DNA from 2 places in the Rhodococcus sp. NPDC056960 genome. Region 2 is predicted to be linked to the other one. Evidence: riboswitches for the same ligand, from Rfam matches in the RefSeq annotation. Region 2 holds a riboswitch; the other holds the start of a gene.

Region 1 (4,066 bases), on a different contig from region 2:
TCCGGTCCCATCAGCGCGATGTAGGCCCAGGATGCCGGCGGAGCCGTAGTTCGCCGCGGAGACCGGGGGGCCGGCGGGATCGGCCGCGAGCGGGTCGGACGGCAGGAAGGGGGCCAGATGCTCTCGCACGGCGACCGGTCCCACACCGGGACCGCCACCACCGTGCGGGATGCAGAAGGTCTTGTGCAGGTTCAGGTGTGAGACGTCGCCACCGAATTCGCCCGGCCGGGCCAGGCCGACCAGTGCATTGAGGTTGGCCCCGTCGATGTATACCTGCCCACCGGCGTCGTGGACGAGTTCACACACGGTGCGGACATCGTTCTCGTAGACACCGTGGGTAGAGGGGTAGGTGAGCATGATGGCGGCGATCTCGCCGCTGTGCCGGGCGATCTTGGCGCGTAGATCGTCGAGGTCGATGTTGCCGTTGGCGGCCGTCGCAACAACCACCACCTGCATGCCGGCGAGCACCGCGGAGGCTGCGTTGGTTCCGTGCGCGGACTGCGGAATCAGGCAGACGGTGCGGTCGGTGTCACCGTTGGCGGTGTGATAGCCGTGGATGGCGAGCAGGCCCGCGAACTCCCCCTGGGAGCCGGCGTTCGGCTGCAGCGAAACCCGGTCGTAGCCGGTGATCTCACTCAGCCACCGTTCGAGGTCATCGGTGAGCTCGCGATAGCCCTCGGTTTGGTCGGCCGGCGCGAAGGGGTGGATACCGGCGAACTCCGGCCAGCTGATCGGCTCCATCTCCACCGCGGAGTTGAGCTTCATGGTGCACGAGCCGAGCGGAATCATCGTCCGGTCCAGGGCGAGGTCCTTGTCGGACAACTTGCGCAGGAATCGCTGCATCGCCGCTTCCGAGCGGTAGCGCCGGAACACCTCGTGCTGGAGGAACGCCGAGGTCCGGGCCAGTGTCGGCGGAAGGTAGGAGGTGTTGACGGGAGCCAGGGCCGCACCGAAGGCCGCCAGGACCCGCTCGACGATCTCGCCGGTGGTGTGCTCGTCGCAGGACACCCCGACGTGGTCGGCGTCGATGTAGCGCAGGTTGATGCCGTCCGCGTTGGCGGCGCGGACGATGACACCGGCCCGGTGCGGGACGTGGGCGACGACGGTATCGAAGAAGTTCGAGTGCAGGGTCTCGATGTCCGCGGCGTGCAGTCCCGCGGTCAGGTGCGCGGCGTGCGAGTGCACCCGCCGGGCAATCGCGCGCAGTCCCTCGGCGCCGTGATAGGCGGCGTACATCGCGGCCACGTTCGCCAGCAGAGCCTGGGCGGTGCAGATGTTGCTGGTCGCCTTGTCGCGGCGGATGTGCTGCTCGCGCGTCTGCAGCGCCAGCCGGTATGCCGGTGTGCCGTCGGCGTCCTTGGACACTCCGACCAACCGGCCCGGCAGCATGCGTTCGAGACCGGTGCGGACGGAGACGAATCCGGCGTGCGGGCCGCCGAAGAACAGCGGAACACCGAACCGTTGGGCCGACCCGACGGCGATGTCCGCCCCCTGCTCACCGGGGGAGGTGACCAGGGTCAGCGCGAGCAGGTCGGTGGCCACCGTGGTCAGGGCGCCCCGCCGGTGCGCCTCGGCGATCGACTCGCTCAGATCCCGCACCCCGCCGGTGACCGACGGATTCTGGTAGACGACGCCGAAGAAGTCACCGTCGGGCAGGCCGCGGTCGAGGTCGGTCACGACCAGCTCGATGCCGACGGCGTCGGCTCGGCCGCGCAGAACGGACAGCGTCTGCGGGAAGCAGCCGGCGTCGACGAGGACTCGGTTCGAGGCGGTCTTGTCGGCGCGGCGCATCAGCAGGACGGCCTCGGCGACGGCGGTGGCCTCGTCGAGGAGCGAGGCACCCGCGACCGGGAGGCTGGTCAGCTCTTCGATGACGGTCTGGAAGGTCAGCAGTGCCTCGAGTCGGCCCTGGGAGATTTCCGGCTGGTACGGGGTGTACGAGGTGTACCAGCCCGGCGCCTCGAGGATGTTGCGACGCAGAACGGCGGGAGTGATGGTGTCGTAATAGCCGAGGCCGATCATCTGCACCCGCGGCCGGTTCTTGCCGGCGATCGTCCGTAGGTCGGCCAGCACCTCCTGTTCCGCGCGGGCGGCAGGCAGGTTCAGCGGTCGCGCGGTCCGGATCTGGGAAGGGACGGCACGCGAGACGAGGGCGTCGAGGGAGTCGTATCCGAGGACCTCGAGCAGTTGCGCGATCTCGGTCTCGGACGGGCCGATGTGCCGGTCTTGGAACGCGGGTGCGATGTCGGGATGGGACACGGAGGACCTCCAATGGTCGGTTCTGCTCGACTCGACGTCGAGCGCAGAGCGCGGCCCTCCCCGATCTGTCCTGTCACCTGAGAGATTATGCACCCCAACAGCATTGGGTCGCTCTTCACGTTCGGTAAGCGTTCGCGACGCTTTCTCCAGAGTTGCCTCTGCGTATCAGTACTGGGCCTGAGAGATTCCCGGGGAGGAACTTGCTCCTACGGCGGCCCCGCCTCGGCAGGGCATCTCCTGACACGCATCGAACGGCATGTGCAGTTGTTGTGCGCCCCGTCACTGTACCCACAATGTTCGGAGTTCCGCACGCCAATTGGTAACAATCGAGAAAATTGTACGGAATTCCGCTCATTTGAGGCGATCTGTTCTTGTGTTCGCGGGTACGGTGCGGCACTCTGGGGAACGAGCGTCGGGCAACCGCCCACGCTGTTCGGCATTCCGATCACAACCCGAGGAATCGCCATGGCAGTGACCAGCGACGGCCGCAAACGTCTGCGTCTCGAGGTCCGCAACGCTCAGGCGCGCACGACGAACCTGAAGTACGCCCCGGTGACCGGCCTCAGTCTCCAGCGTCCGGATCGAGCGGATTTCCGATCGAAACCCCGAACAAGACATTAGTTCGTTCGGAATGCCGATCAAAAATTGCCAAACACTCTTGATTTGTTCGGCAGACACGTCTAACGTTCTTCTCATGACAAGCGCAAGGCGGCCCGGCGCCGCGAGGAGCGAAGCGGCTCCGACCGTCGTGGTCATCGGCACTTTCGACACCAAGGCCGCTGAACTCGGAGCCCTCAGTGATGAGATCGAGCGGCTCGGTGGGATCGCCATCATGCTCGACACATCGGCTCGGACGGCGCAGCGTCCCTCGGACGCGGTGATCGGCACTCGCCGCTTCATCGACCAGGCAACGGTCGCCGCCGCGGCGGGAAGTTCGATCGCCGCGATCAGTGAACTACCGCGCGGTGAGGCCGTCAGTGCCCTGCGGTCGGGAGTCAGTCGCCTCCTGAGCACGATGGTCGCCGAAGTCGAGATCGACGGCGCGGTGTGCATGGGAGGGGCCGGGACGCACATCGCCGGCCCTGCCCTGCAGCACCTGCCCTTCGGCTTTCCCAAACTCATCGTCTCGCCGCTGGCCTCGGGAAACAGGACCTTCGACCCCTACGTCGGAATCAGCGACATCGCCGTTCTGCACTCGGTCGCCGACATCATCGGCATCAACTCGGTGACCAGCGAGATCTACCGATCGGCCGCCGGCTACATCGTCGGTGCCGCGGCCGCCGCCGCGCCCGCCGCGCCGACCGTCAGTGCCGGTCAGCGTCCGACCACCGTGGCGGTGTCGATGAACGGCAACACCACACCCGCTCTCGAGCGGGCCCAGAAACACCTCGAAGACAAAGGCTTCGGCTTCGTCGCCTTCCACGCCAACGGCACCGGTGGCCGGGCACTCGAGAACGCTGTCCAAGCGGGCCAGGTCGATGCGGTCATCGATTTCACGACCACGGAACTGAGCGGCCACCTCATCGGCGGCCTGATGGATCCCGGTCCCCACCGGATGGAGGCGGCCGGCAAGGCCGGACTCCCTCAGGTGCTCGTTCCGGGCTGCGTCGACTTCATCACTTGCGGCAAGCTGGCCGACACCCAACGACAATTTCCGGGACGCACCTACTTCGGGCACAACCCCGAACTCACGCTGGTGCGGCTCACCACATCCGAAATGATGAGGGTAGCAGAGACATTCGCGGCAAAGGCCAACAACAGTGTCGGTCCGACCCGGGTGTACGTCCCCACCGCGGGCTTGTCGGTG
Region 2 (4,066 bases):
GGTGTAGAGGTCAGTGGGTCGAGGTGGCGGCGACGGCCTCCGCGTGCAGGCGGCCGGCCCGGTACGACGATCGGACGAGCGGACCGGACAGCACACCGAGGAATCCGATCTCGCGGGCGGTCTGGTCGAGCATCGTGAACTCCTCGGGTTTCGCCCACCGCTCCACCGGATGGTGCCGGGCCGACCGCCGCAGATACTGGGTGATCGTGATCAACTGGCACCCGGCCGCGTGCAGATCCCGCAGAGCCTGGATCACCTCGTCCGTCGTCTCCCCCAGCCCGAGGATCAGATTCGACTTGGTGATCAGGCCGGCCTCCCTCGCCCGGGTGATCACGTCGAGGGACCGCTCGTAGGTGAACGCGGGCCGGATACGACGGAACACCCGGGGAACGGTCTCCACGTTGTGCGCCAGCACTTCCGGGCGGGTGTCGAACACCTCGCGGAGCTGTGCCGGGTCCGCGTTGAAGTCGGGAATGAGCAGTTCGACGCCGGTGCCCGGACACAGCGCGTGGATCTGCCGCACCGTCTCGGCGTACAGCCACGCGCCGCCGTCGGGTTGATCGTCGCGGGCGACGCCGGTGACGGTGGCGTAGCGAAGTCCCATCGTCCGGACCGATTCCGCGACACGTCTCGGCTCGCCGCGATCCAGTTCTGCCGGCTTGCCGGTGTCGATCTGACAGAAGTCGCACCGCCGGGTGCACTGGCTCCCGCCGATGAGGAACGTCGCCTCCCGGTCCTCCCAGCATTCGAAGATGTTGGGACATCCCGCTTCCTGACACACCGTGTGCAGATCCTCGCGGTCGACGAGCGCGGCGAGCTTCCGGTATTCGGGTCCGGTGCGCATCTGCACCTTCATCCACGGGGGTTTGCGTTCGACCGGGGTCTGAGCATTGCGGACTTCGAGACGGAGCAGGCGGCGGCCTGCGGGAGCGACGGTCTGCGGTTCGGGGAATGCAGTCATAGAGAAACTCCTACGGCCGGTCGAAACCGGTCGGTATGCGACCCCCCGGCAGCACGGCACGGAGGAAAGTGAGGGGAAGGCGAGCACGCGACGACAACCGTTGCAATTGTGGCTATCTGGGCTCTCGTCGCTCTGCGTGTGCGGTCACGTCCGAGCGAAGATCAGTCGAGGATGCCAAACGACGAGGCGTTTTGGCAAGATCGTCGCCGCCCGGCGACCGTGGAGGAGCCCGGGGAGACAAACCCGCCACGCGTGTGTACTGTTTGGCAAATCACAACTGAAGACGCCGTTGACGCGCAGCGGGAGAACCTCCGCTTTCGGAGGCGCCGTAGGAGCAAGTTCCTCCCCGGGAATCTCTCAGGCCCCAGTACCGCAGCGTAGAGGCAACTCTGGAGAACAGGATCGGCCGTAGGCCGGTACTTACCGAAGGTGAAGAGCACGCCGCAGTTGCGGTGGGCCCAAACTCTCAGGTTTCAGGACAGAGCGGGGAGGTGCCCCTAGTCGACGTCCGGTGCGGTCCGGACTCAACGAAACCGGAGTCACCTCGTGCCAGTCGAAACCCGTCACGCGCGCCACGCCGCGCCGCTCACCAGCGATTTTCCGTCACGTCACATCGGTCCCGACGCGTCCGCCACCGAGCGCATGCTCGGCGCCCTCGGGTACGACACGCTCGATCAGCTCATCGATGCCGCCGTACCCGACCAGATCCGCAGCTCGGAGTCCCTGGACCTGCCCGCGGCGCGGTCCGAGCAGCAGGTTCTCGCCGACCTTCGGACGCTGTCGGAGCGCAACGACACCCGCGTCCAGATGATCGGCCTCGGGTACTCCGACACCATCACCCCCGCGGTACTGCGCCGGAACATGCTCGAGTCGCCCGCCTGGTACACCGCGTACACCCCGTATCAGCCGGAGATCTCCCAGGGCCGGCTGGAGGCGCTGCTGACGTTCCAGACCGTCATCGAAGACCTGACGGCCCTCCCCCTCGCCGGCGCGTCCCTGCTGGACGAGGCCACCGCGGTGATGGAAGCGGTGCTGCTGATGCGCCGCGCGAACAAGGCGAAGTCGTCGACGCCCCGCGTCGTCGTCGACGCCGACTGCCTGCCGCAGACCCTCGCGGTGGTGTGCGGCCGGGCCAAGTCGGTGGGCATCGAGGTCGAGGTGACCGACCTGACCGGCGGACTTCCGGACGGTGACCTGTTCGGCGTCGTGTTCCAGGCACCCGGCGCGAGCGGGCAGGTGCGCGACCTGGCCCCGCTCATCGCCGCCGCCAAGGAGCGCGGGGCGCTCACCACGGTTGCCGCCGACCTGCTGTCGCTGACGCTCCTCACCCCGCCCGGTGAGCAGGGCGCAGACATCGCGGTCGGCTCCGCCCAGCGCTTCGGTGTGCCCCTGTTCTTCGGTGGTCCGCACGCCGGCTACATGGCGGTGCGCGACGGTCTCGAGCGGATGCTCCCCGGCCGGCTGGTCGGGGTGTCCGTCGACGTCGACGGCAACCCCGCGTACCGGCTGGCGCTGCAGACCCGCGAACAGCACATCCGCCGCGACAAGGCGACCAGCAACATCTGTACCGCACAGGCCCTGCTCGCCAACGTCGCCGCGATGTACGCCGCCTACCACGGCCCGGAAGGGCTGCGCGCCACCGCGACCCGGGTGCATTCTCACGCGACCGCCGTCGCGGCCGGTCTGCGCGCGGCCGGACATTCGGTGGTGCACGACAGCTTCTTCGACACCGTGCTGGTGCGCGTTCCGGCCGGGGCGCGCGACGTCGTCGATCGCGCCGACCGGGACGGCATCAACCTGCGACTGGTCGACGCGGACCACGTCGCGATCGCGTGCGACGAGTGCACCACCGACGAGATCGTGGACCGGGTCCTGTCCGCGTTCGGCGCGGGAGCCCAGGCCGGCACGGCGTCGGGGCTGCCGCAGTCGCTGTTGCGGACGTCGACCTACCTGCGGCACAACGTGTTCCACGAGCACCGGTCCGAGACGGCGATGCTCCGCTTCCTCCGCGCGCTGTCGGACAAGGATCTCGCTCTCGACCGCACCATGATCCCGCTCGGCTCCTGCACGATGAAGCTCAACTCCGCCGTGGAGATGGAACCGATCAGCTGGCCCGGTTTCGCGTCCATCCACCCGTATGCTCCGGTCGAGCAGACCAGCGGCTACCTGCAGCTGATCCGCGGGCTCGAGCGGTGGCTGAGCGAGATCACCGGATACGACCGGGTGTCGTTGCAGCCCAACGCCGGATCGCAGGGCGAGCTCGCCGGACTGCTCGCGATCAACGGCTACCACGAGAGCCGCGGCGACCTCGGCCGCGACATCTGCCTCATCCCGCAGTCCGCGCACGGCACCAACGCCGCCTCCGCGGTGCTCGCCGGCATGCGGGTGGTCGTGGTCGCGACGGCGTCGAACGGCAACATCGACCTGGACGACCTGCGCTCGAAGATCACCGCCCACGAGGGCACGATCGCCGCGATCATGCTCACCTACCCGTCCACGCACGGCGTGTACGAGAACGATGTGCGGACGGTGTGCGATCTCGTGCACGAGGCCGGCGGTCAGGTGTACGTCGACGGCGCGAACCTCAACGCCCTCGTCGGGCTGGCCCAGCCCGGCAAGTTCGGCGGCGACGTGTCGCACCTGAACCTGCACAAGACGTTCTGCATTCCGCACGGCGGCGGTGGCCCCGGCGTCGGCCCGGTCGCGGTGCGCAAGCACCTGGCCCCGTTCCTGCCCGGCAACCCGCTCGGCGGCGACCAGCTCGGCACCCCGGTGTCGGCGGCAAACTACGGGTCCGCCGGAATCCTGCCGATCACCTGGGCGTACATCGCGCTGATGGGCCCGGACGGGCTGACCGAGGCCACCAAGACCGCGGTGCTCGCCGCCAACTACGTCGCGAAGTCCCTCGACGCGCACTTCCCCGTCCTGTACACCGGGCCGTCCGGTCTGGTGGCGCACGAGTGCATCCTGGACCTGCGCCCGGTCACGAAGGCGACCGGCGTGACCGCCGAGGACGTCGCAAAGCGGTTGATCGACTATGGTTTTCACGCTCCCACCCTGTCGTTCCCGGTCAACGGCACCCTGATGGTCGAACCGACCGAATCC

The links. A riboswitch is a leader RNA that binds a small molecule or an ion and turns the genes downstream of it on or off. The one in region 2 is predicted to bind glycine.
Region 1: linked by a shared signal. The riboswitch ahead of gcvP (aminomethyl-transferring glycine dehydrogenase) and the one ahead of gcvP (aminomethyl-transferring glycine dehydrogenase) in region 2 are both predicted to bind glycine.

What each region holds. Positions count from the first base shown of each region.
Region 1 is NZ_JBHURF010000027.1:77,236-81,301, forward strand. Features, by position in the region: partial or broken gene gcvP (aminomethyl-transferring glycine dehydrogenase) at 1-2,244, opposite strand, end outside; glycine riboswitch at 2,416-2,509, opposite strand; gene ACFTWF_RS34520 (hypothetical protein) at 2,725-2,880, shown strand; gene ACFTWF_RS34525 (Tm-1-like ATP-binding domain-containing protein) at 2,954-4,066, shown strand, end outside.
Region 2 is NZ_JBHURF010000020.1:152,737-156,802, forward strand. Features, by position in the region: gene lipA (lipoyl synthase) at 11-961, opposite strand; glycine riboswitch at 1,252-1,344, shown strand; gene gcvP (aminomethyl-transferring glycine dehydrogenase) at 1,508-4,066, shown strand, end outside.